Regions from separate parts of the Pseudoxanthomonas sp. CCNWLY206-1 genome, predicted to be linked through region 3. Evidence: predicted binding sites of a transcription regulator. Region 3 holds the regulator's gene; each other region holds the start of a gene.

Region 1 (7,718 bases), on a different contig from region 3:
CCCAAGGTTTCCTTGCGCAACGTTAATCGGCGCAGGGTTAGTCGGTCCCTAAGGCGAGGGCGAAAGCCGTAGTCGATGGGAAGCAGGTTAATATTCCTGCACCTCGCGTGAGTGCGATGGAGGGACGGAGAAGGTTAGGTGTACCCGGCGTTGGTTGTCCGGGGGAAAGGCGGTAGGTTTGGATCTTTGGCAAATCCGGGATCCTTTAAGACCGAGCACCGAGACGAGTCCTTTAGGACGAAGTCACCGATACCACGCTTCCAGGAAAAGCTCCTAAGCTTCAGCTCACGCAGACCGTACCGTAAACCGACACAGGTGGGTAGGATGAGAATTCTCAGGCGCTTGAGAGAACTCGGGTGAAGGAACTAGGCAACATGGCACCGTAACTTCGGGAGAAGGTGCGCCCTTTTTGGTGGCTGCATGCGCAGCTGAGCTGAAGAGGGCCGCAGAAACCAGGCCGCTGCGACTGTTTATCAAAAACACAGCACTCTGCAAACACGAAAGTGGACGTATAGGGTGTGACGCCTGCCCGGTGCTGGAAGGTTAATTGATGGGGTCAGCCGCAAGGCGAAGCTCTTGATCGAAGCCCCAGTAAACGGCGGCCGTAACTATAACGGTCCTAAGGTAGCGAAATTCCTTGTCGGGTAAGTTCCGACCTGCACGAATGGCGTAACGACAGCGGCGCTGTCTCCACCCGAGACTCAGTGAAATTGAAATCGCTGTGAAGATGCAGCGTTCCCGTGGCAAGACGGAAAGACCCCGTGAACCTTTACTATAGCTTTACATTGAACGTTGAGTTCGTCTGTGTAGGATAGGTGGGAGGCTTTGAAGCGATGGCGCTAGCTGTCGTGGAGCCAACCTTGAAATACCACCCTGTCGTGCTTGACGTTCTAACCTAGGTCCGTAATCCGGATCGGGGACCATGTATGGTGGGTAGTTTGACTGGGGCGGTCTCCTCCCAAAGAGTAACGGAGGAGCTCGAAGGTACGCTCAGCGCGGTCGGACATCGCGCACTGTGTGCAAAGGCATAAGCGTGCTTGACTGCGAGATCGACGGATCAAGCAGGTACGAAAGTAGGACTTAGTGATCCGGTGGTTCTGTATGGAAGGGCCATCGCTCAACGGATAAAAGGTACTCCGGGGATAACAGGCTGATACCGCCCAAGAGTTCATATCGACGGCGGTGTTTGGCACCTCGATGTCGGCTCATCACATCCTGGGGCTGTAGTCGGTCCCAAGGGTATGGCTGTTCGCCATTTAAAGTGGTACGCGAGCTGGGTTCAGAACGTCGTGAGACAGTTCGGTCCCTATCTGCCATGGGCGTTGGAAGTTTGAGAGGGGCTGCTCCTAGTACGAGAGGACCGGAGTGGACGAACCTCTGGTGTTCCGGTTGTCACGCCAGTGGCATTGCCGGGTAGCTATGTTCGGAAGCGATAACCGCTGAAAGCATCTAAGCGGGAAGCGCGCCTCAAGATGAGACTTCCCGGGGCACAAGCCCCCTAAAGGAACCATGAAGACTACGTGGTTGATAGGTCAGGTGTGTAAGCGCAGCAATGCGTTGAGCTAACTGATACTAATGATCCGTGCGGCTTGACCATATAACCTCAAGTTGCTTTACGTGCTTCCCTCACAAGGGAAAGCTTCCTCGACGGTCACGTCGATGAAAATCCAAAATAGCAAGCTACGTCACAAGACCCTATGCGAGACGGTGCGGCTCCGTTCTATCGGATGCCTGCACGCTCCAACCGTCTCCCTGGTGAAATTAGCGCTGTGGTCCCACCCGTTCCCATCCCGAACACGGAAGTGAAACGCAGCCGCGCCGATGGTAGTGTGGCTTAAGCCATGCAAGAGTAGGTCATCGCCAGGGGCTTTACCCCAAACCCCCAATCTCATATGAGATTGGGGGTTTTTTATTGCTTTGGTTTGGCGAACAATCGAGCACTTATCCACATTGGGGAAATCCTGCGATGAAGCTGCGGCCTTTGGTGATGACGTGCCTGATGTTCGGTCTCCCGGTGGCTTTTGGCGTGAATGCAGAGCAGGTGGTTACGGAGGGCGTTAAACAGTTACACGAAAGCGCCTTGGTTCTGGATACCCACCTCGATACTCCCGCTAATTTCGCCCGGCCTGGTTGGAGCATCAGCGACAATCACGAGCACGACGCGGACCTCGCCCAAGTCGATCTGCCGCGTATGAAAGCCGGTGGTCTGGATGGCGGCTTCTGGGTGGTCTACACCGGTCAAGGAGCGCGCGATCCCGCGGGCAATCGCGATGCGCGGGATCATGCACTGGAGCGGCTGGTCGCCATCCACAAAATGTTGGCGGCCAATGCCGCCGACTTCCAGCTGGCATTGACCGCGGACGATGCGGAGCGGATTGCAGCCGAAGGCAAGCGGGTAGTTTTTATCAGCATGGAGAATGCGTCGCCGTTGGCATCCGATCCCACTTTGCTGAGTGCTTACCATCGCCTCGGGTTGCGCATGCTGGGCATCACCCATGTATTGAATAACGACTTTGGAGACTCCTCCACGGATGCGAAAGGTCAGGAATGGGGAGGTTTGAGTCCGAAGGGACGTGAGTTGGTCAGCGAAGCAAACCGGCTGGGCATCCTGTTGGACGCTTCGCACGCCAGCGATGCCGTCTTCGATCAAGTGCTGGAACTATCGCAGGCGCCCATTGTCCTGTCGCATACCAGTGCCGATGCCATATACGAGCATCCTCGCAACATTGACGATGCTCGGATCCGAAAATTGGCGGCCAAGGGAGGGGTGATCCACGTCAACGCGTATGGCGGCTATTTAGTTGAGGTGCCTAAAGTTCCCGCGCGCGAGGAAGCGCTGTCCGCCCTATCCAAGAAATATGGACCCGAGAGCGGACTGACTCCAGGGCAAGTCCAGGCTTACCTGCAGGAACGGCGATCGGTCGATCAACAGTACCCCGTTCCGCGCGCCACCTTGGACGACTACATGCGCCATCTGCTGCACATCTTGAAAGTCGCAGGTCCAGATCACGTGGGGATCGGAGCGGATTGGGACGGAGGCGGTGGCGTCGTGGGTCTGGAGGATGTATCGGCGCTCCCTGCCATCACGGAGCGACTACGCCAGGCGGGCTATACGGACCAAGACATCCGCAACGTCTGGGGCGGCAACCTGCTCAGAGTGCTGCGGGCCGTCCAAAGCAAGGCGGAGAGCGTCAGGGCGAAATAACGAGTAAAAACATAAATTTAGGTTGAACAGAATCTGGTAATTGTTCCATCGACAGGATGATAGGGAACTATTTCTCGGGTTAGCAGTCGAATCCCCCGACTGCTAATATGGTGCCTATGAACCAGACCTCCCCTACCACCGCTATGGTGGCCAACAATCTGCCGATTCCCAGTGCGCTCGGTTCGCTGGACGCATACGTCAGTGCCGTGCATCAGATTCCGGTGCTGACCGTTGACGAGGAGCAGGAACTGGCGCGTCGTTATCGCGAAAAAGAAGACCTGGATGCCGCGCGCGAACTGGTGCATTCGCATCTACGCTTCGTGGTGCATGTCGCCCGCGGTTATAGCGGCTACGGCCTGCAGCTAGGCGACCTGATCCAGGAAGGCAATATCGGTCTGATGAAAGCGGTGAAGCGCTTTGATCCGGAAATCGGTGTGCGCTTGGTGAGCTTCGCGGTGCACTGGATCCGTGCGGAAATGCACGAGTTCATCCTCAAGAATTGGCGCATCGTCAAAGTCGCTACGACCAAAGCTCAGCGCAAATTGTTCTTCAACCTGCGCAAATCCAAGACCCGGTTGGGATGGATGAATGCAGCGGAAGTCAGCGCGGTAGCGAAAGACCTTAATGTGTCCGAGCGCGAAGTACTTGAGATGGAGTCGCGCCTGTCAGGTCGTGACATCGGTTTCGATGCTCCGGCAGACGAAGACGAAGACCACACCCCGCCGTCGCCGGCGAGCTACTTGGTCGCGCACGACGAAGACCCGTCGCAGGCTTACGAACGTGCTGACAGCGCCGACAACCAGCTGGAGTTGTTGCGTGAAGGCTTGGCCGGTCTGGATCAACGTTCGCGCGACATCATCAAGCGTCGTTGGCTGGATGCCGAAAGCAAGATCACGCTGCAGGAGCTGGCTGACGAATACGGCGTTTCCGCCGAGCGTATCCGCCAGATCGAAGCGAACGCGCTGAAAAAGATGAAGGCGCTGTTCGCCGCCTAAAGCAGCGGATCAGTCAAACCCAAACGGCTCCGGAAACGGAGCCGTTTTTGTGTGCAAGATCCGGATATCGCCGGACATTACGAAACAGCAGGATAGTGCCAACCACTCAAGGTAGGAGCACATCATGGCTTATCGTATTACCGGCCTATCGCCGGAACCCTTCAAGAATCTCTGGTCCTTGGAAGACAGCGCGCTTGCTGCACTGAACATCCGTCGTGTCTTGGCGGACAGCGATCGCGGCTTTCCTTGTCGAATTTCTTTACAGGACGCCAAGGCTGGCGAACCCTTGCTGTTGCTTCCCCACCAGCACCACGACGTGGAGGGTCCTTACCGCGCCAGCGGTCCGATATTCATCCGGCAACAACCCACCGCTGCCGCAAGCTTCCAAGATCGCATTCCGCCGTCCTTCCTGCACCGCCTGCTTTCCGTACGAGCCTACGACGAACACGGTTGGATGCACGCTGCGGAAGTAGTGGAGGGAACAGGCCTGGAAGCGATCATTACCGGCTTCTTCGAGCGCGAACAGATCGCCTATCTGCATATCCACAATGCGCGGCCGGGCTGCTATGCCTGCCGTGTCGATCGCGACTGATCGTCTTCGCCGGCGTTGTCGCCGCCCAGGATGATCCGGGCGCCGCGCTGGTAACTCCAATACGCCCACGCCCAATTGAGCAGGACGACGGTTCGGTTGCGGAAGCCAATGAGAAAAAACACGTGCGCGGCAAGCCAGAACCACCAGGCTAGAATTCCTGAAAATTTCAGCCTGCCGAAATCCACCACCGCCGCCATGCGCCCAATAGTGGCGAGATTGCCATAGTCCTTGTACTGGAACGGCGTTGCCGCCGCTCCGGCAAGACGTGCCTGGATGGTCTGCGCTACATGCCGCCCCATTTGTTTCGCGGCAGGCGCAACACCGGGCACCGGCTTGCCATCGGAGGCGATCGCCGCCAGATCGCCGGCGACGAAGATGTCAGGATGGCCAGGCACACTCAGATCCGGTTGCACTAGCACGCGGCCCGCGCGGTCCAATGGTACGGCCAGCGACTTGGCTAAGGGTGACGCGGCCACGCCAGCAGCCCAGACAACGGTCTTTGCCGCGACGAATTCGTCAGCCAGGCGGTAGCCGTCTTCGTTGATGTCAGTGACCGGTATGCCGGTCGAAACTTCGACCCCTAACTTGGACAGTTGCAGGCGGGCTTTTTCCGACAGCGATTCCGGAAATGAAGACAGTACCCGGGGTCCGGCCTCGATCAAGCGCACGCGTGCTTCCGAAGAATCGATATTGCGAAATTCGTTCTTCAGCGTATGCCGGGCGATCTCCGCCAGCGTACCCGCCAGTTCCACTCCGGTTGGGCCACCACCGACGATAGCGAAGTTCAACCATGCGGCACGCTGCGCAGGGTCCGTCTCCGCCTCCGCTCGCTCGAACGCCAGCAGCAGGTGACGACGCAATTGCAGCGCGTCGTTCAATGTCTTCAGGCCGGGTGCGTGGCGTGCCCATTCGTCGTGGCCGAAGTAGGCGTGGGTCGCACCGGTGGCGACCAGGAGATAGTCGAAACCCAACGTACTGCCGTCGTCCAGTCCCACCTGTTTTTTCTGCGGCTCGATAGTGAGCACTTCTGCCAGCCGGACTTCCACGTTGGTTTGCTTACGCAGGATGTGTCGCAACGGTGCGGCGATGTCCGGCGCCGACAAGCCGGCAGTCGCCACCTGATACAGCAATGGCTGAAAAAGATGATGGTTGTGGCGATCAATGAGGGTGATGCGTGCTGGCGAATTCGCCAATGCGCGAGTCGCCCAAAGACCGGCGAAGCCGCCGCCGAGGACGACGATGTGCGGGACCGATGTGTGCGAAGAAGTCATAAACACTCAATAGAGATCGATGGGATCGATATCCAACGACCAGCGCGTCTTGCGCGCCTCGGGCAGGTCGTAGAAAGCGGGAACGGTGTGATCGAGCAGGCGATGCAGCAGGCGCCGGTCTGGCGCCGAAAGCAACAGCTGCATGCGGTGCATGCCGGCGCGCTTGGGCATCGGCGCCGGCAACGGCCCGTGCATCTCAAGTGTCGAGTCCTGGGCGCGTAATCGCTGCTTGGCCGCTTGCAGGAAGTTCAATGCAGCGTCGCTCTGCTGTGCCTCGGCGCGCAGCAACGCCAGATGAGCGAATGGCGGGAAACCCGCCGCTTCGCGCTGCTGCAGCTCGGCCTCTGCAAAGGCGTGATAACCCCCATTGATCAGTGTATTGAGCAGCGGATGATCCGGATGATGCGTCTGCAACCAGACTTCTCCCCGCTTTTCCGCACGGCCCGCGCGTCCGGCCACTTGAATCAGCTGTTGCGCCAACTTCTCGCCCGCGCGGAAATCCGTGGAGAACAAGCCTTCGTCCACGCCCACCACGACGACCAGCGTCAGGTGCGGCAGATCATGACCTTTGGCCAGGATCTGCGTGCCCACCAAAATGCCAGGCCGATCGCCGAGCGACGCCAAATGCTTGGCCAGCGCGTCGCGGCGCTGAGTGGTGGTGCGGTCGATGCGCAGTACCGGCACATCGACGAAAATTTCCGACAATGTCTCTTCCAGCCGCTCGGTGCCGATACCCTGGGGCTGCAATGCAAGGCCGCCACAATCGGGGCAAGCCGGAGGCGCGGCTTGGCGTGCGCCGCAGTGATGGCATTGCAGGCGTTTGCCGCCGGCATGCACCGTCATGGGTGAATCGCAGCGCTTGCATCGCGCACTCCAGCCGCAGTCGTGACAGAGCAGCACCGGCGCGTAACCGCGGCGATTCTTGAACACCAGCACCTGACCGCCGGCGTCGACTGCTCGACGGATCGCCTGGACCATTTCGGGCAACAAACCGGCTTGCTGCGAGCGCTTACGCACGTCCAGCACTCTGACCGAGGGTGGCTTGGCATCGCCGGCTCGATGCGACAGCCGCAGATGCGTGTAACGGCCGCTATGAGCGTTGTGCAGCGATTCCATCGACGGTGTGGCGCTGCCCAGCACCACCGGCACCGCCAAGGCCTTGCCGCGCACCAGTGCGAAGTCGCGGGCGTGGTAACGGATGCCATCCTGCTGTTTGTAGCTGCCGTCGTGTTCTTCATCGACGATGATCAAACCCGCTTCCGGCAGTGGCGTGAACACCGCCGACCGTGTGCCCACCACCACGCGTGCTTCCCCGCGCGCGCAGGCAGCCCAGGTACGTGCACGCTCGTTGTCGTTCAACCCAGAATGCAGTGCATGCACCGGCACGCCCAACCGAGCGCGGAACCGCGCCAGCGTTTGCGGAGTCAGGCCGATCTCCGGCACCAGCACCAGCGCCTGGCGGCCACGCCGCAGGCAATCGGCGATGGCATGCAGATAGACCTCGGTCTTACCGCTGCCGGTAACGCCGTCCAGCAGCAGCGGTAGGAAGCCCTCCGTTGCGAGGATGCTTGTCGCTGCCGCGTGCTGTTCTTCGTTGAGCATCGGACCCGATTGGGGCTGCGGCACCGGAACGCTCGCGGAAACGGCTACGCGTT
Region 2 (7,718 bases), on a different contig from region 3:
GGGCTGTTTACGTACTGGGCACTTTTCACCATCCAGCAGGCGGTGCACTTCCATGCCGAGAAGACACGCCGCGAAGTCGAGGCGAGCCGGCTGGCCGCCGAGCTCGCGCAGTCTCGCCTGCAGGCGCTGAAGTCGCAGCTGCAGCCGCATTTCCTGTTCAACACGCTGCACGCCATCGTGACGCTGCTGGACGAAGACACGTTGTCGGCCGAGGACATGCTGCTACGGCTCAGCGATCTGCTGCGCGCATTCCTGGAAGACTACGACGGACAGGAAATTACCCTGCGCCGGGAGCTGGCCCTGTTGGATCTCTATCTCGGTATTCAACGTGTGCGGTTCAAGGATCGCCTGACCACGCAGATCTATATTGCGCCGGACGTGCTGGATTGCGCCGTACCCAGTCTGATCCTGCAACCGATCGTCGAGAACGCGATCCGGCATGGCATCGGCCAGCGCGTGGGTAGCGATTGCATCGAGATAGAGGCCAGGCGGGAGGACGATAGCCTTTGCATCGATGTGCGTAATCGCAACAGCATGCTTATGAAAGGCACCCTCGAGAATGATGCGTTCAATAGCAGCCCGCTCGATAGCAGTGGGATCGAGGAAAGCAGGCCTGAGAACGAGAAGAGCGCCGCGGGCCATGGCATCGGCTTGTCCAATACACGGCTGCGCCTTAGGGAACTCTATGGCGAAAATGCACGGATCCGTCTCGATATGATCTGGCCGCAAGGCGTGGCCTGCCGTATCCGTTTGCCGTTCCGCGAACTGGAAGAGCCCGAAGAGATGCCGGAGCATGTGCCCGCATGAACGTGCCGGTCGTTCCATGAGTATCTCCGCGCTGGTGATCGACGACGAGCCGATTGCGCGGCATGCCATCGTGCGCCTGTTGCGAAGCGATCCGGACATCGAGCTATTGGGTGAATGCGGCGATGGCGCATCCGCGGTGATCGCCATCCGCAGCCAGCAGCCCGACCTGGTATTCCTGGATATCCAGATGCCCGCGATGACCGGCATGGACGTGGTCGCTTCGATCGGCGCCGCGCACATGCCCGCGACGATCTTCGTCACCGCGTTCGAGCAATATGCGGTGCGCGCATTCGAAGCCAATGCGGTGGACTACCTGGTCAAGCCTTTCAGTCGGGAGCGTTTTGCGGACACCTTGCAGCGTGCGAAAACGCGCTTGTCGGCCGGCAACGCTGGCACGCAGGTCACCGCTCAGATACTGCAGGCGCTGGATGCGCTGCGCCAGCGCGATACCTACCTGGATCGCATTCCGGTGCGTGTGGACGAGCATGTCGTCTTTGTCGACGTTCAGGACATCGTCTGGATCAAGGCCAGCCGCAACATCGTGCAGCTGCATCTGGCCGACCGCGTGCACGAACTACGCGAAACCATGGCCGCGTTGGCCGCGCGATTGGATCCACGCCACTTCGCCCGCGTCCACCGCTCGGCGATCATCAACATCCGCCGGGTCAAGGCGATCCATCCGTGGTTCAACGGCCATCACGTCGTCACCATGGACACCGGCCAGCAACTGCGCATGAGCCGCTATCAGCACGAGACGTTCCTGCGGCTGACGGCGACGTAGGATGGGTTGAGCGCAGCGATACCCCTCGATCGCGGTGATGGGTGCCGCTGCGCTCAACCCATCCTACGGCTTCGCCCAGCTACTGATTTCGCCGTGGACGAACGGGCCGATCTTCTGTTTGACGATGCGTCCGTCGGCGCTAACCAGCACCGTGTACGGCAGCACGCCGCGGGTATTGCCCAGCCAGACGCTGGCATCCGCGGGTCCGGGCGTATCCAGCACGATGGGATAGCTGACCGGTACGCGTTGCAGGAAGTCGCGCACGCCTTCTGGCGTATCCAGTGCGAGTCCGATCACTTGCACACCATCGGCCGCTTGAGTCTTGGCGAAGGCTTCGAGTTCGGGCATCTCTTCCACGCAGGGGCCGCACCAACTGGCCCAGACATTGATCAACAGCGGACGCCCCGCATAGTGGGCTGGGATGTCGATGCGTTCGCCATCCAATCCCGGCAGCACGACAGACGGCATTGCATCACCGCGCTTGGCAGGAACCACACCCGCAGGCGGTTTTGGCGCAGACGCATCCGCGGCGCTTTGCAGCACGCGCTGTCCCGCTTCTGTCCGCAGCAGCACTCGGCCGCCGTCGAACCATACACTGGCGACGGCACCAAGCGCGGCGGCCACGACAGCCGCCAATAGAATGCGAGGCGTGGTGACTTTCATTGCGCCGCTCGTGCCAATGCGTCGCTCACCATCTTGCGAGTCAGCACGGTCGGCAGCACTTCGCCTTCGCCACCGTTGCGCGGATACACCACATACAACGGCACACCGACGGCCTTATGACTTTCCAGGAACGCGGTGATTTCCGGATCCACATTGGTCCAGTCGCCCTGCATGAAAACGGCGTCGTGCTGCTCCAGCAGATCGCGGAATGCCTGGGTGTGAAGTACGGTTTTTTCGTTGGCTTTGCAGGTCACGCACCAGTCGGCGGTCATGTCGACGAACACCACGCGTCCTTCCGCCCGCAGTGAAGCCAGCTTGGCATTCGAAAACGAGACCGCCGCGGCACCATCCGCACTTGCCCGGGACGCTGACGGCAGGCGATGCGCCATCGCCAGCGGCACCAGCGATGCAGCCACCAGCGCCACCGCCAATGCGCGGCGAAGCGGTGCCGTGCGCAGGCGCAGACGCTGGAACCACCACAACCCCAGCGCCAGCAGCACCAAGCCGGCCAGCGCCAGCCCAATCGCATCGATGCCGCGCTGGTTGCCCAGCACCCACAGCAGCCAGACCGCGGTCAGGTACATCGGGAAGGCGAGGAACTGTTTCAGTGTTTCCATCCACGCGCCTGGACGGGGCAAACGGTTGGCCAGCGCCGGTACGAAACCGATCAGCAGGAACGGCAGCGCCAATCCCAGTCCAAGTGCGGCGAACACCATCAGCGCCAGCGGCGTGGAGGCGGTGAAGGCGAACGCCAGCGCTGCGCCCATGAACGGTGCCGTGCAGGGACTGGCAATCACCACCGCCAATACACCGGTAAAGAAGTCTCCCGCGGGTCCGGTCTGGCGCGTCAGCGCATCGCCCGCTCCAGCCAGGCGATGGCCGACGGAGAACACACCGGACAAGCTCAGCCCGATAGCGAACATCAGATATGCCAGCAAGCCGACGACCCACGGCTGCTGCAGCTGGAAGCCCCAACCGAGCGCCTGGCCCGCGGCGCGCAAGCCCAGCGCCAAGGCGCCAATGGCGACGAAACTGATCAATACGCCAGCGGTGTACCACAACGCACTTTGCCGCGCGTGGCCACCGCTGCGCCCGCTATCGGCCAGCGACAACGCCTTCAACGACAACACCGGCAGTACGCACGGCATCAGGTTCAGGACCAGTCCGCCACCCAGCGCCAGCAACAACGCCAGCAAAAAGCCGCCGACGGTAGGCGCGTTGCGGCGTTGCACGTCTTCCGGCGGCGTGGTGCGCGGCACTTCGGCCGGATTACCCGTGGAAGCGGCATCGGAAGCAACGGCGGCGGCTTTCGAAGTTCCCGCGGCATCGCCGCCTGCTTCTGAGCCCACAACGCTCGTGGACGTGGCAGCCGTCGCCGCAGCGGCGGTAACCGTGCCGACGGGAATCGATAGCTTCACCCGGCGCGTCATCGGCGGATAGCAGATGCCACCGGTCTGGCAGCCTTGGAAGGTCACCCGCAGCGTGGCATCGACGGCGCGCGCGTGTTCGCGTTTCAGCGGTACCGGCACCTCGGCTTGATCGAAATAGACCACGACATCGCCGAAGTGTTCATCGTGGTACGCCTTGCCCTTGGGCCACTGCGGCGGTTGCAGCGCGATGCCCGGGGCGCCTTCCAGCGCCATCGAAGTGCGGTCGCGGTACACGTAGTAGCCGGACGTCGGGGTAAAGCGCAGCAGCAATTGGTCCCCGTTGAAGGCAATCGCTTCGAAAGCGAATGCCTGCTCCGGCGGCAGCGGTGCGGCATCGACGGCGCCGGCGGACGGGTTGCCCAGCAGCGACGTGCCAGGCCGCGTCAATGGAACGAATGCCGTTGGAGCGCTGTCGGTTGCCGGCAGCGTGACGGTCAGCGTGCGGGTTTGTGGCGGATAGCAGACCCCGGCATCGGCGCAGCCTTGGTATTTCACCTTGAGCGTGACGCGATCAGCGATGGCGGTGCCTGGCAATACGCCGGTCAGACGATCGCGGTAGGTCTCCACATCGCCGAAGAACTCATCTCGATAAGCCTTGCCCTTGGGCAGCTGCAGCGCCTCGCCGGTGAAGCCTTCGGTGGCCTGCACATCGGTGCGATGGCGGTAGAGGTAATAGCCGTCGGCGATCTTCCACTCGATCTCGATGCGGTCGCGGGTCGGCGCCTTGGCGCTCAGCTCGAAGGCCTGGTCCACCGGCAGCAGGTCGTCCACGTCCACGGCCAGCGCGGGGGCGCTCGGCCAGGTGCCCGCCAAAATCAGCAGCAGCGCGGAACAGGCGGGCAAGAAAAACGAACGGCGCAACAACGTCATAGGATCACTCGGGGAAATCGGCGGGGTCTTGGGTCTGGGCGACGACCCAATCCAGATAAGCGGGCAGGCCGGCGCGGACTTCGACCGCGATTACCTCCGGCAGTTCATACGGGTGCAGTTCGCTGATGCGGGCGCCTAGTGCTTCCAGCCGTTCGGCAGTGGTCTTGACCAGCAGCAGGACTTCGCTAGCCTGTTCCACCTTGCCCTGCCAGCGATACACCGAAGTGACCGCGGGGAGCAGATTGACGCAGGCGGCCAGCCGTTCTCCCACCAGGGCATCGGCGATGCGCTGGCCGGTAGCGGCGTCGGGGCAGGTGCAATAGACAAGGCGGATGGGCATGGGCGCGGAATTATCGCAGACCCCGGCAGGCGGGCTTCCGCAAAAATTTCCGGCAAGTGGCCCTTGAATCGTCATCTTGGGGCCCCAACATCTGGGCAATCCGGCGTTCGTGCCGGGTTTTTGCGCCCGCGATGCTGGCAGTCGACATGTCCGAGTGCTAACATCGCCACCCTTTCCCGTGTGTAATCAATCACTTAAAGAGGATTGAAATGAGCAATATCAAGCCGCTGTACGACCGCGTGGTCATCAAGCGTATGGAAGAAGAAAAGATGTCCGCTGGCGGCATCGTGATCCCCGACTCGGCCACCGAGAAGCCCATCAAGGGTGAAGTCGTCGCCGTGGGCGAAGGCAAGGCGCTGGACAACGGCAGCGTGCGCGCGCCGAAGGTCAAAGTGGGCGACAAGGTCCTGTTCGGCAAGTACAGCGGCACCGAAGTGAAGCTGGACGGTACCGACTACCTGGTCGTCAAAGAAGACGACATTTTCGCGGTCCTCGGCTGACGCCGAGGCGGGAATGGGGAATCGGGAATAGGGAATCGGAAAAGCGCATTCGCGCCGATTCACCCGTCACGGTCTCCACTCCCCCGCAATGTCATTTCGCTTCTAACGATTCCCTATTCTCAATTCCCCATTCCCGGAGATTCAAATGGCTGCCAAAGATATCCGTTTCGGCGAAGACGCACGTACGCGCATGGTGCGCGGCGTGAACATTCTCGCCAATGCCGTCAAGGCCACCCTGGGCCCGAAGGGCCGCAACGTCGTGCTCGAGAAGAGCTACGGCGCCCCGACCATCACCAAGGACGGCGTGTCCGTCGCCAAGGAAATCGAACTGGCTGACAAGTTCGAGAACATGGGCGCGCAGATGGTCAAGGAAGTCGCTTCCAAGACCTCCGACAACGCCGGCGACGGCACCACCACCGCCACCGTGCTGGCACAGGCGCTGATCCGCGAAGGTTCCAAGGCGGTCGCCGCCGGCATGAACCCGATGGACCTGAAGCGCGGCATCGACAAGGCGGTCATCGCCGCCGTGGCCGAGCTGAAGAAGATCAGCAAGCCCACCGCCGACGACAAGGCGATCGCCCAGGTCGGCACCATCTCGGCCAACTCCGACAGCAACATCGGCGACATCATCGCCGAAGCGATGAAGAAGGTCGGCAAGGAAGGCGTGATCACCGTTGAAGAAGGTTCGGGCCTGGAGAACGAACTGGACGTGGTCGAAGGCATGCAGTTCGACCGCGGCTACCTGTCGCCGTACTTCATCAACAACCAGCAGTCGCAGCAGGTCGAATTCGACGACCCCTTCATCCTGATCCACGACAAGAAGATCTCCAACGTCCGCGAACTGCTGCCGGTGCTGGAAGGCGTCGCCAAGGCCGGTAAGCCGCTGCTGATCGTGGCCGAGGAAGTCGAAGGCGAAGCGCTGGCCACCCTGGTGGTCAACACCATCCGCGGCATCGTCAAGGTCGCCGCTGTGAAGGCGCCGGGCTTCGGCGACCGTCGCAAGGCCATCCTGGAAGACATCGCCACGCTGACCAACGGCACGGTGATCTCCGAGGAAGTCGGCCTGCAGCTGGAAAAGGCCACCATCAACGACCTCGGCCGTGCCAAGAAGGTCGTGGTGTCGAAGGAAAACACCACGATTATCGATGGCGCCGGCGAAGCCGACCGCATCCAGGCCCGCATCAAGCAGATCAAGGCGCAGATCGAAGAAACCTCTTCGGACTACGACCGCGAGAAGCTGCAGGAGCGCGTGGCCAAGCTGGCTGGCGGCGTGGCCGTCATCAAGGTTGGCGCAGCTACCGAAGTCGAAATGAAGGAAAAGAAGGCCCGCGTTGAAGACGCCCTGCACGCGACCCGTGCGGCGGTGGAAGAAGGCGTGGTCCCGGGCGGCGGCGTTGCCCTGATCCGTGCCTTGCAGGCCATCGGCGAGCTGAAGGGTGCCAACGAAGACCAGAACCACGGCATCAACATCGCCAAGCGTGCGATGGAAGCCCCGTTGCGCGAAATCGTCGCCAACTGCGGCGAAGAGCCCTCGGTCGTGCTGAACAACGTCGCCAACGGCAAGGGCAACTACGGCTACAACGCCCAGACCGGCGAATACGGCGACATGATCGAGTTCGGCATCCTGGACCCGACCAAGGTCACCCGTTCGGCCCTGCAGAACGCAGCTTCGATCGCCGGCCTGATGATCACCACCGAAGCGATGGTGGCCGAAGCGCCGAAGAAGGACGAGCCGGCAATGCCGGGCGGCGGTGGCATGGGCGGCATGGGCGGCATGGATTTCTGATCCAGTCTCTCCATACGCAACACCGCAACACCGCAACACAAAAACCCCGCCGCGAGGCGGGGTTTTTCTTTTTTGTGCAGGAGCTCCTACGGGTGGATGCAGACAATTGCATCGCTTGCTGAAGGTTTAGCGCCGGGCTACGCTCGCCGCCATGCCTACTTCCTTGATTGTCGTCGACGACTTCCTTAGTGCGCGCGATGCCGACGCGCTGCGCAACACTGCACTGCAGCTGACCTACCCGGATCAGCAAGGCGCCTTTCCCGGTCGCAATTCGCTGGAACGTATCGAGATCGACGGCTTGTCCGAAGCGGTATCGCGACTCGTGGGCGAACCAGTGAAGCCCGTGTCGCCACCGCAATCGCACGCCAAGTTTCGTGTCACGCTCGCGGCGGACAAGGGCAGGGCGAAGGTGCATATCGACCAGGCTTATTGGTCCGGCATTCTGTATCTCAGCCGTCCTGAGGATTGCCAGGGCGGTACGGAGTTCTTCCGTCATCTGCCAACCAACACCGACCGCGCGCCGCTCACCGATGCCGAAGTC
Region 3 (7,718 bases):
ACAAAGGCACGGGTACGTCACTCCCACAAGGAGTTCACCCACGCCTGGTAGAGCGGAGCTTGCTCCGCTGCTCTTGATGGATAGGTAGGAAAAGCAGCGGAGCAAGCTCCGCTCTACGAGACGCGTTGCGCCTTACACGGCGTTCGCCAGCAACCGCTTGGCAGCCGCATGCGCTTCCTTGCTGACTTCGACGCCGCCCAGCATGCGCGCCAATTCCTCTTCACGCTGTTTGGCAGTGAGTGACTCGACCGCGCTCTGGGTCATGCCTTCCACCGGCGCTTTGCTGACGCGGTAGTGGGCGTGACCTTGCGCCGCTACCTGGGGCAGGTGGGTGACGCATAGAACCTGGCGCTTGGCGCCCAGGGCGCGCAACTTCTGGCCGACGATTTCCGCGACCGCACCACCGATGCCGGAATCCACTTCGTCGAACACCATCGTAGGCACTGCATCCAGGCCCAGCGCGGCGACTTCCATGGCCAGCGAAATACGCGACAACTCGCCACCGGAAGCTACCTTTCGCAATGCGCGCGGCGGCTGCCCGGCGTTGGCGGACACCAGGAATTCCACCCGCTCGCCTCCCAGTGGATCGGCACGTTCGGATTCGTTGGGCTCGATAGCGATTTCGAACTTGCCGCCGCCCATGCCCAGTTCGGCGATCAGCGTCGTGGTGGCCTTGGATAGTTGCGTGGCAGCGCGTTGGCGGGTCTTGCCCAGGCGCACCGCGGCATAGCGCCACGCATCGCGTGCCGCTTCGATTTCGCTGTTCAACTTGAGCAGGCGCTCGCCGGCGCCGCGCAGCGATTCCAGTTCGGCCGCGATGCCGTCGCGTTGTTCCGCCAATTGATCGGGCGAAATGCGGTGCTTGCGTGCCAGGTCGTGGATACGTCCCAGCTTGCGTTCCAACTCTTCCAGCTGCGAAGGGTCAGCATCCAGGTCGTCGCGAACCTGGCTGAGCAGGCCTAGCGCTTCCTCCAGCTGGATGTCGGCGTTTTCCAGCAGGCCATCGACTTCACGCAACCGGGGTTCGTGCTCGGCCATGCGTGCCAGCTCGCTGCGGGTTTGTTGCAATTGGCGCAGCAGGGAAGGCGCTTCATCACCGCCCAAACGCACCAGCGCGGCATCACAGGCATGGATCAGTCCGGAGGCGTGCGCCTGACGCTTGTGATTGGTGGTCAGGGCCTCGATGGCTGCGGGCGACAGGTCCTCGCGCTGCAGCTCGGTGAATTGATGTTCCAGGTAGTTGATGCGATCGGAGACGTCGCCGCGTTCGGACAGGCGCTCCCGCTCGCGCAACAATGCCTGCCAGCGCTCAGCGCCCTCACGCACGGCCGTGGCTTCCGTGTGATTGCGGGCATAGGCATCCAGCAGCGCCAGCTGACTGGGTTTGGAAAGCAGTGCCTGGTGTTCGTGCTGGCCATGGATCTCCACCAGCCGGGAGGCGAGGTCGGATAGCTGCGACAGGGTCACGCTGCGCCCGTTGATCCAGGCGCGGGAACCGCCGTCCGCGCGGATGACGCGGCGCAGTTGGCAATGACCGTCGTCGTCCAGCTCGTTTTCGGCCAGCCAGGCGAGCGCGGGCGCGGGCGATTCCAGAACGAATTCGGCGGATAGGTCCGCGCGTTCCGCACCATGGCGCACCACGCCGCTATCGGCGCGCAGGCCGGATAGAAAGCCCAGCGCATCCACCAGCAGCGACTTGCCGGCGCCGGTTTCGCCCGAAATGACTGTCATCCCAGGGCCGAATTCCAGTTCGGCGGATCGGACGACGGCAAAATCCTTGATCGCGAGGTGTCTTAGCATGGTCGCGGATTGTAAGGGTTACTGGCTCAAGTTCTGCGACAGCAGGCGCCGCCGTTCGCAAGTGAAGCGCCGATGCTTTCCTTGCCCATACTGGCAGCGGGTGAGACAGGGCAACCCCGCCGGCGCTTGCAATAAAGCCGGCGCACGGCTATCTAGTCGCCATGGCCGCCCCCTCCAATCCGCTCGATCCGCGCGCTCGGCAGCTGTTGCGCACGCTGATATCGCGATACATCCGCGACGGCGAACCGGTGGGATCGGCGACCTTGGCCAAGCATGCCGGTCTGGACGTCAGTCCGGCCACGATCCGCAACATCCTGGCCGAACTGGAAGAAGTCGGCCTGCTCAGTTCTCCGCATGCCTCGGCCGGACGAGTGCCGACGGAGCAGGGATACCGGGTGTTCGTGGACAGCCTGGTGCAGGTGAAGTCCCTGGGCGAGGGCGAAGTCGCCCGGCTGCGTTCGGAAATGCCGCAAGGCGCCGGAACGCAGGCGTTACTGGGGAATGCTTCGGAACTCCTGTCGGCCATGACCCATTTCGTTGGTGTCGTGAGTGCGCCGAAGAGGGAGCAGTTCGCGTTCCGGCATATCGACTTCGTCCCGCTGGATGCGCGGCGGGTACTCGCGATCCTGGTCTTCGCCGACAGCGAAGTGCAGAACCGGGTCATCGAACCGCGGCGCGCCTACGATCGTTCCGAACTGGAACGAGTCGCGAACTATCTCAACGCCCATTTCGCTGGCCGCCCGATTTCCGACATTCGCACCACGTTGTTGCGTGATCTGCGCGCGGCCCAGTCGGAAATGGAAGGCCTGTTGGCGCATTCCGTGGAACTGGCTGAGCAAGCGCTGGCGCCGACCGCGGACGACGTGGTGCTGGCCGGACAAACCAAGCTGATGGGCGTGCAGGATCTGACAGACCTGGATCGCCTGCGGGAGTTGTTCGAAGCGTTTGCCCGCAAGCGCGAGATCCTGCAGTTGCTGGAGCGCACGATCCAGGCTCCGGGGGTGCGCATCTTCATCGGCGACGAAACCGGGCTGGCGCCACACGCCAGCATCTCCGCGGTCACCGCACCGTACATGGTCGGCGGCCAGGTGCTGGGCGTACTGGGGGTGATCGGTCCCACTCGCATGGCCTATGACCGGGTCATCCCCGTCGTCCAGGCTGCGGCCGATGTGCTGGGCGCCGCCATGGACAATCCGGTCAAATAGAGCTTGTTGAACAAGCTAACGGGCGCCAGGGACCGGGGCCGGGGGCAGGGATCCGAGCGCCACGCCGCGGGGCTCACCGAAGGACTGAAGACCTCGATAGGTGGACGCCTTCATTCCCCATTCCCGGCTTTATCGCCTTGAATCCCGCCCGGGCGGCCCCATTGGTTCCGATCAGGCGGCCGGACTTGCCGCAACGGGACCCGAAATGAGCGAGCACGAACAAGATTCCGACCTCGGACAGACATCCGAGTCGAATGAGATTGAAAACGCAAAAGCTGAAATAGAGCGCCTGCATAACGAGTTAGACCAGTTGCGCGCCTCGTCGCTGCTGGAACGCGCCGATCTGGATAACCAACGCAAGCGCGTGGCACGGGACATCGAGCAGGCGCGCAGGTTCGCCAACGAGCGCCTGCTTGGCGATTTGCTGCCGGTATTCGACAGTCTGGATGCCGGTCTGGCGGCTGCCGGCCCCGAACCCAGCCCGTTGAAGGACGGTCTGGAGCTGACGATGAAGCAGTTGCTTAAGGTAGCCAACGACAATGGTCTGGCCCTGTTGGATCCGACCGGTGAAGTCTTCAATCCGGAACACCATCAAGCCATCAGCCAAGCCGAAGCGCCGGGTGCCGCGCCGGGCACCGTAATCCAGGTTTTCCAAAAGGGTTATCTGCTCAATGGCCGGCTGCTGCGCCCCGCGCTGGTCGTGGTGGCAAAGCACGATTGACTATTTTTTCCCTTCCTCTTCAAGGGGAAGGCTGGGATGGGGATGGTTTTCCGGTCGAACGAAGTGAATGTCGACGACAGATAACACCCCTCCCTCTCAATCCTCCCCCTTGAAGGGGAGGGCTCGACCCCCACATTCCACTCATCAACCCGGCCCAGGCCGGCCAAATACTGAATCTCTTAGGGAGCAACCCACAATGGGCAAGATCATCGGTATCGACCTAGGCACGACCAATTCGTGCGTGGCGATAATGGAAGGCGGCAAGGCGCGCGTCATCGAAAACGCCGAGGGCGACCGCACCACGCCTTCCATCGTCGCTTACACCAAGGACGGCGAAGTGTTGGTGGGCGCCTCGGCCAAGCGCCAGGCCGTTACCAACCCCAAGAACACCTTCTACGCGGTGAAGCGCCTGATCGGCCGCAAGTTCACCGATGCCGAAGTGCAGAAGGACATCGGGCTGGTCCCCTACGGCATCGTCCAGCATGACAACGGCGATGCCTGGGTAACCACTTCCGACGGCAAGAAATTGTCTGCGCAGGAAATCTCGGCGCGCATCCTGGAAAAGATGAAGAAAACGGCCGAAGCCTTCCTGGGCGAGACCGTCACCGAAGCGGTGATCACCGTGCCGGCCTACTTCAACGACAGCCAGCGCCAGGCTACCAAGGACGCCGGCAAGATCGCGGGCCTGGACGTCAAGCGCATCATCAACGAACCGACCGCGGCCGCGCTGGCCTACGGCCTGGACAAGACCGACGCCAAGGATCGCAAGATCGTGGTCTATGACCTGGGTGGCGGTACGTTCGACGTGTCGATCATCGAGATCGCCAATGTCGACGGCGAGAAGCAGTTCGAAGTGCTGGCCACCAACGGCGACACTTTCCTGGGCGGCGAAGACTTCGACAAGCGCGTCATCGACTATCTGGTGGAAGAATTCCAGAAGGACCAGGGCATCGACCTGCGCAAGGATCCGCTCGCCCTGCAGCGCCTGAAGGATGCTGCCGAGCGCGCCAAGATCGAGTTGTCCAGCGCGCAGCAGACCGAAGTGAACCTGCCGTACGTGACGGCTGACGCCTCCGGTCCCAAGCATCTGAACATCAAGCTGACCCGCGCCAAGTTGGAAGCGCTGGTCGAAGACCTGATCAAGAAGACCATCGAGCCGTGCCGTACTGCGTTGAACGATGCTGGCCTGCGCTCCAGCGACATCGGCGAAGTGATCCTGGTCGGTGGCCAGACCCGCATGCCGAAAGTGCAGCAGGCAGTGGCTGAATTCTTCGGCAAGGAGCCGCGCAAGGACGTCAACCCGGACGAGGCCGTGGCGCTGGGCGCTGCCATCCAGGGCGGCGTGCTGGCCGGCGACGTCAAGGACGTGCTGCTGCTGGACGTGACTCCGCTGAGCCTGGGTATCGAAACCTTGGGCGGCGTGTTCACCAAGATCATCGAGAAGAACACCACGATTCCCACCAAGGCTTCGCAGGTCTTTTCGACCGCCGAGGACAATCAGTCCGCGGTGACCGTGCACGTGCTGCAAGGCGAGCGCGAACAAGCCCGCTTCAACAAGTCCCTGGCCAAGTTCGATCTGGCCGGCATTGACCCGGCGCCGCGTGGCCTGCCGCAGGTGGAGGTGTCCTTCGACATCGACGCCAACGGCATCCTGCACGTGTCGGCTAAGGACAAGAAGACCAACAAGGAACAGAAGGTCGAGATCAAGGCCGGTTCCGGCCTGTCCGAGGAAGAAATCCAGCGGATGGTGCAGGACGCCGAAGCGCATCGCGAAGAGGACAAGAAGTTCCATGAGCTGGTGCAGGCACGCAACCAGGCTGACGGCTTGCTGCACGCCACCCGCACCGCGATCACCGAGCACGGCAGCAAGGTGCCGGGCGATGTGATCGGCCGTGTCGAGGCCGCGATCGCCGACCTGGATACCGCGATGAAGGGCGATGACAAGGCCCAGATCGAAGCCAAGACCAAGGCGCTGGAAGAAGCCGGCCAGTCGCTATACGCAGCGGCCGCGGCTGCGGAGCAACCCGGTGCGGCTGGCGAGGGCGGGTCCGCCCAGACCGAAGATGTGGTCGATGCCGAGTTCACTGAAGTCAAGGACGACAACAAGCAGTGAATCGGGAATAGGGAATCGAGAATCGGAGAAGCGGGTCACGGCTCGCTTCTCCGCTTTTGACGACTCCCGAATCCCGACTCCCGATTCCCTATGAGCAAACGCGATTACTACGAAGTGCTGGGTGTATCCCGCACCGCCAGCGACGAAGACCTGAAAAAGGCTTATCGGCGCTGCGCCATGAAACATCATCCGGACCGCAATCCGGGCGACACCTCGGCCGAAGCGGCATTCAAGGAATGCAAGGAAGCCTACGAGGTGCTTTCCGATAGCGCCAAACGTCGTGCCTACGATGCACATGGGCACGCAGCCTTCGAGCACGGTATGGGCGGCGGCGGTGGCGGTTACGGCGCGCCCGACATGGGCGATATCTTCGGCGACATTTTCGGCAACATCTTCGGCGGCGCCGGCGGAGGCTCGCGCGCCGCGCGTCGTGGCGCCGATGTCGGCTACGTGATGGAGCTGGATCTTGAAGAAGCCGTTGCCGGCGTAGAAAAGCGTATCGAGATTCCCACGCTGGCGCCGTGCGACCCTTGCAACGGTTCCGGTTCGGAGGATGGCAAGGTCGAAACCTGCACTACCTGCGGCGGGCGCGGCAACGTGCGCGTCCAGCGCGGTATCTTCGCCATGCAACAGACCTGCCCGACATGCGGCGGCCGCGGCCAGACCATCCGGCATCCATGCAAGCATTGCCATGGCGCAGGCAGGGTGGAAGAAGAAAAAGTTCTGTCCATCAAGATTCCGGCCGGCGTGGACAACGGCGACCGCATCCGCTTGACGGGTGAAGGTGAGGCCGGCCCTCCCGGCACACCACCTGGCGACCTGTACGTGGAAGTGCGCGTGCGCGAGCACCCGATCTTCCAGCGCGACGGCGACGATCTGCATTGCGAAGTACCGATCCGGATATCGCAAGCCGCGCTGGGCGACACGGTGCAGGTGCCGACCCTCAACGGCGAAACCGAGATCCGCATTCCGGCCGAAACCCAATCCGGAAAGCTGTTCCGTCTGCGCGGCAAGGGCGTCAAGTCGGTGCGTAGCCGCGGCGAAGGCGATCTGTACTGCCGCGTGGTGGTGGAAACCCCGGTCAACCTGACTCCCGAGCAGCGCGAGTTGCTGGAGAAGTTCGAAGCCACGTTCGTGGGCGAAGAGGTGCGCAAGCATTCGCCTAAATCCGCCACGTTCCTGGATGGCGTGAAAGGTTTCTGGGACCGCATGACGTCCTAGCGCTGTTCTCTGCCGACGCGACGTAGAGCCGAGGTTGCTCGGCTGAGTGTCTCTGGTGTCGATGCTGACAGCAGTGGAGCAAGCTCCGCTCTACGCTAAGAATGGCGCCGGTGGAGGTAAGCGATAGCACCGGCCTTGGTACGATGTGCGTTGCGATAGATGCCTGCCCGGCATGTCCCGGCGGGCTCTTTCATTTCTGGAGAGGGGAAAAATGAACCCACGTCCCGTCATCGGTCTGGTCGGCATGGAGGGCGCCTATGGGCGCTGGTTCCAGCGCTTCTTTCGTGAGCGCATGGGATTGGAAGTAGTCGGCCGGGATCCGGCGGCGGTGGATTCGCTTTCGGAAAGTGCGCTGATCGAATGCGCCGACGTACTGATTTTTTCCACGCCGATACGCCAAACGCCGGCGTTGATCCGTGAATACGTGCGCGTCGCCGATGGCCGCGAGCGCGGCAAGCTGTGGCTGGACGTGACATCGATCAAACGCGCGCCGGTAGCCGCGATGCTGGAATCCCAAGCCGAGGTCGCGGGCCTGCATCCGATGACCGCGCCACCCAAATCACCCACGCTCAAGGGCAGGGTGATGGTGGTCTGCGAAGCGCGGCTGGATCAATGGCGCGATTGGCTCCAAAGCGCATTGGATGCACTGGAAGCCGAA

What was found. The regulator HrcA, encoded in region 3, represses chaperone genes, less so after heat shock. The targets are predictions, from matches to a motif close to TTNGCACTCNNNNNNNNNGAGTGCNAA.
Region 1: the regulator HrcA is predicted to act here: its motif matches at 3,285-3,311, upstream of rpoH (RNA polymerase sigma factor RpoH).
Region 2: the regulator HrcA is predicted to act here: its motif matches at 5,026-5,052, upstream of groES (co-chaperone GroES).

The regions. Positions count from the first base shown of each region.
Region 1 covers NZ_JBDKXI010000005.1:336,054-343,771, forward strand. Annotated here, with positions in the region: rRNA gene AADW18_RS13660 (23S ribosomal RNA) at 1-1,597, shown strand, start outside; rRNA gene rrf (5S ribosomal RNA) at 1,752-1,866, shown strand; gene AADW18_RS13670 (dipeptidase) at 1,967-3,205, shown strand; gene rpoH (RNA polymerase sigma factor RpoH) at 3,322-4,200, shown strand; gene AADW18_RS13680 (DUF1203 domain-containing protein) at 4,325-4,792, shown strand; gene AADW18_RS13685 (NAD(P)/FAD-dependent oxidoreductase) at 4,765-6,063, opposite strand; gene AADW18_RS13690 (primosomal protein N') at 6,070-7,718, opposite strand, start outside.
Region 2 covers NZ_JBDKXI010000004.1:387,187-394,904, forward strand. Annotated here, with positions in the region: gene AADW18_RS12030 (histidine kinase) at 1-807, shown strand, start outside; gene AADW18_RS12035 (LytTR family DNA-binding domain-containing protein) at 824-1,588, shown strand; gene AADW18_RS12040 (TlpA disulfide reductase family protein) at 1,652-2,251, opposite strand; gene AADW18_RS12045 (protein-disulfide reductase DsbD) at 2,248-4,551, opposite strand; gene cutA (divalent-cation tolerance protein CutA) at 4,556-4,891, opposite strand; gene groES (co-chaperone GroES) at 5,101-5,391, shown strand; gene groL (chaperonin GroEL) at 5,537-7,177, shown strand; gene AADW18_RS12065 (DUF6445 family protein) at 7,329-7,718, shown strand, end outside.
Region 3 covers NZ_JBDKXI010000001.1:399,082-406,799, forward strand. Annotated here, with positions in the region: gene recN (DNA repair protein RecN) at 133-1,800, opposite strand; gene hrcA (heat-inducible transcriptional repressor HrcA) at 1,962-3,005, shown strand; gene grpE (nucleotide exchange factor GrpE) at 3,211-3,726, shown strand; gene dnaK (molecular chaperone DnaK) at 3,923-5,839, shown strand; gene dnaJ (molecular chaperone DnaJ) at 5,930-7,060, shown strand; gene AADW18_RS01700 (prephenate dehydrogenase) at 7,272-7,718, shown strand, end outside.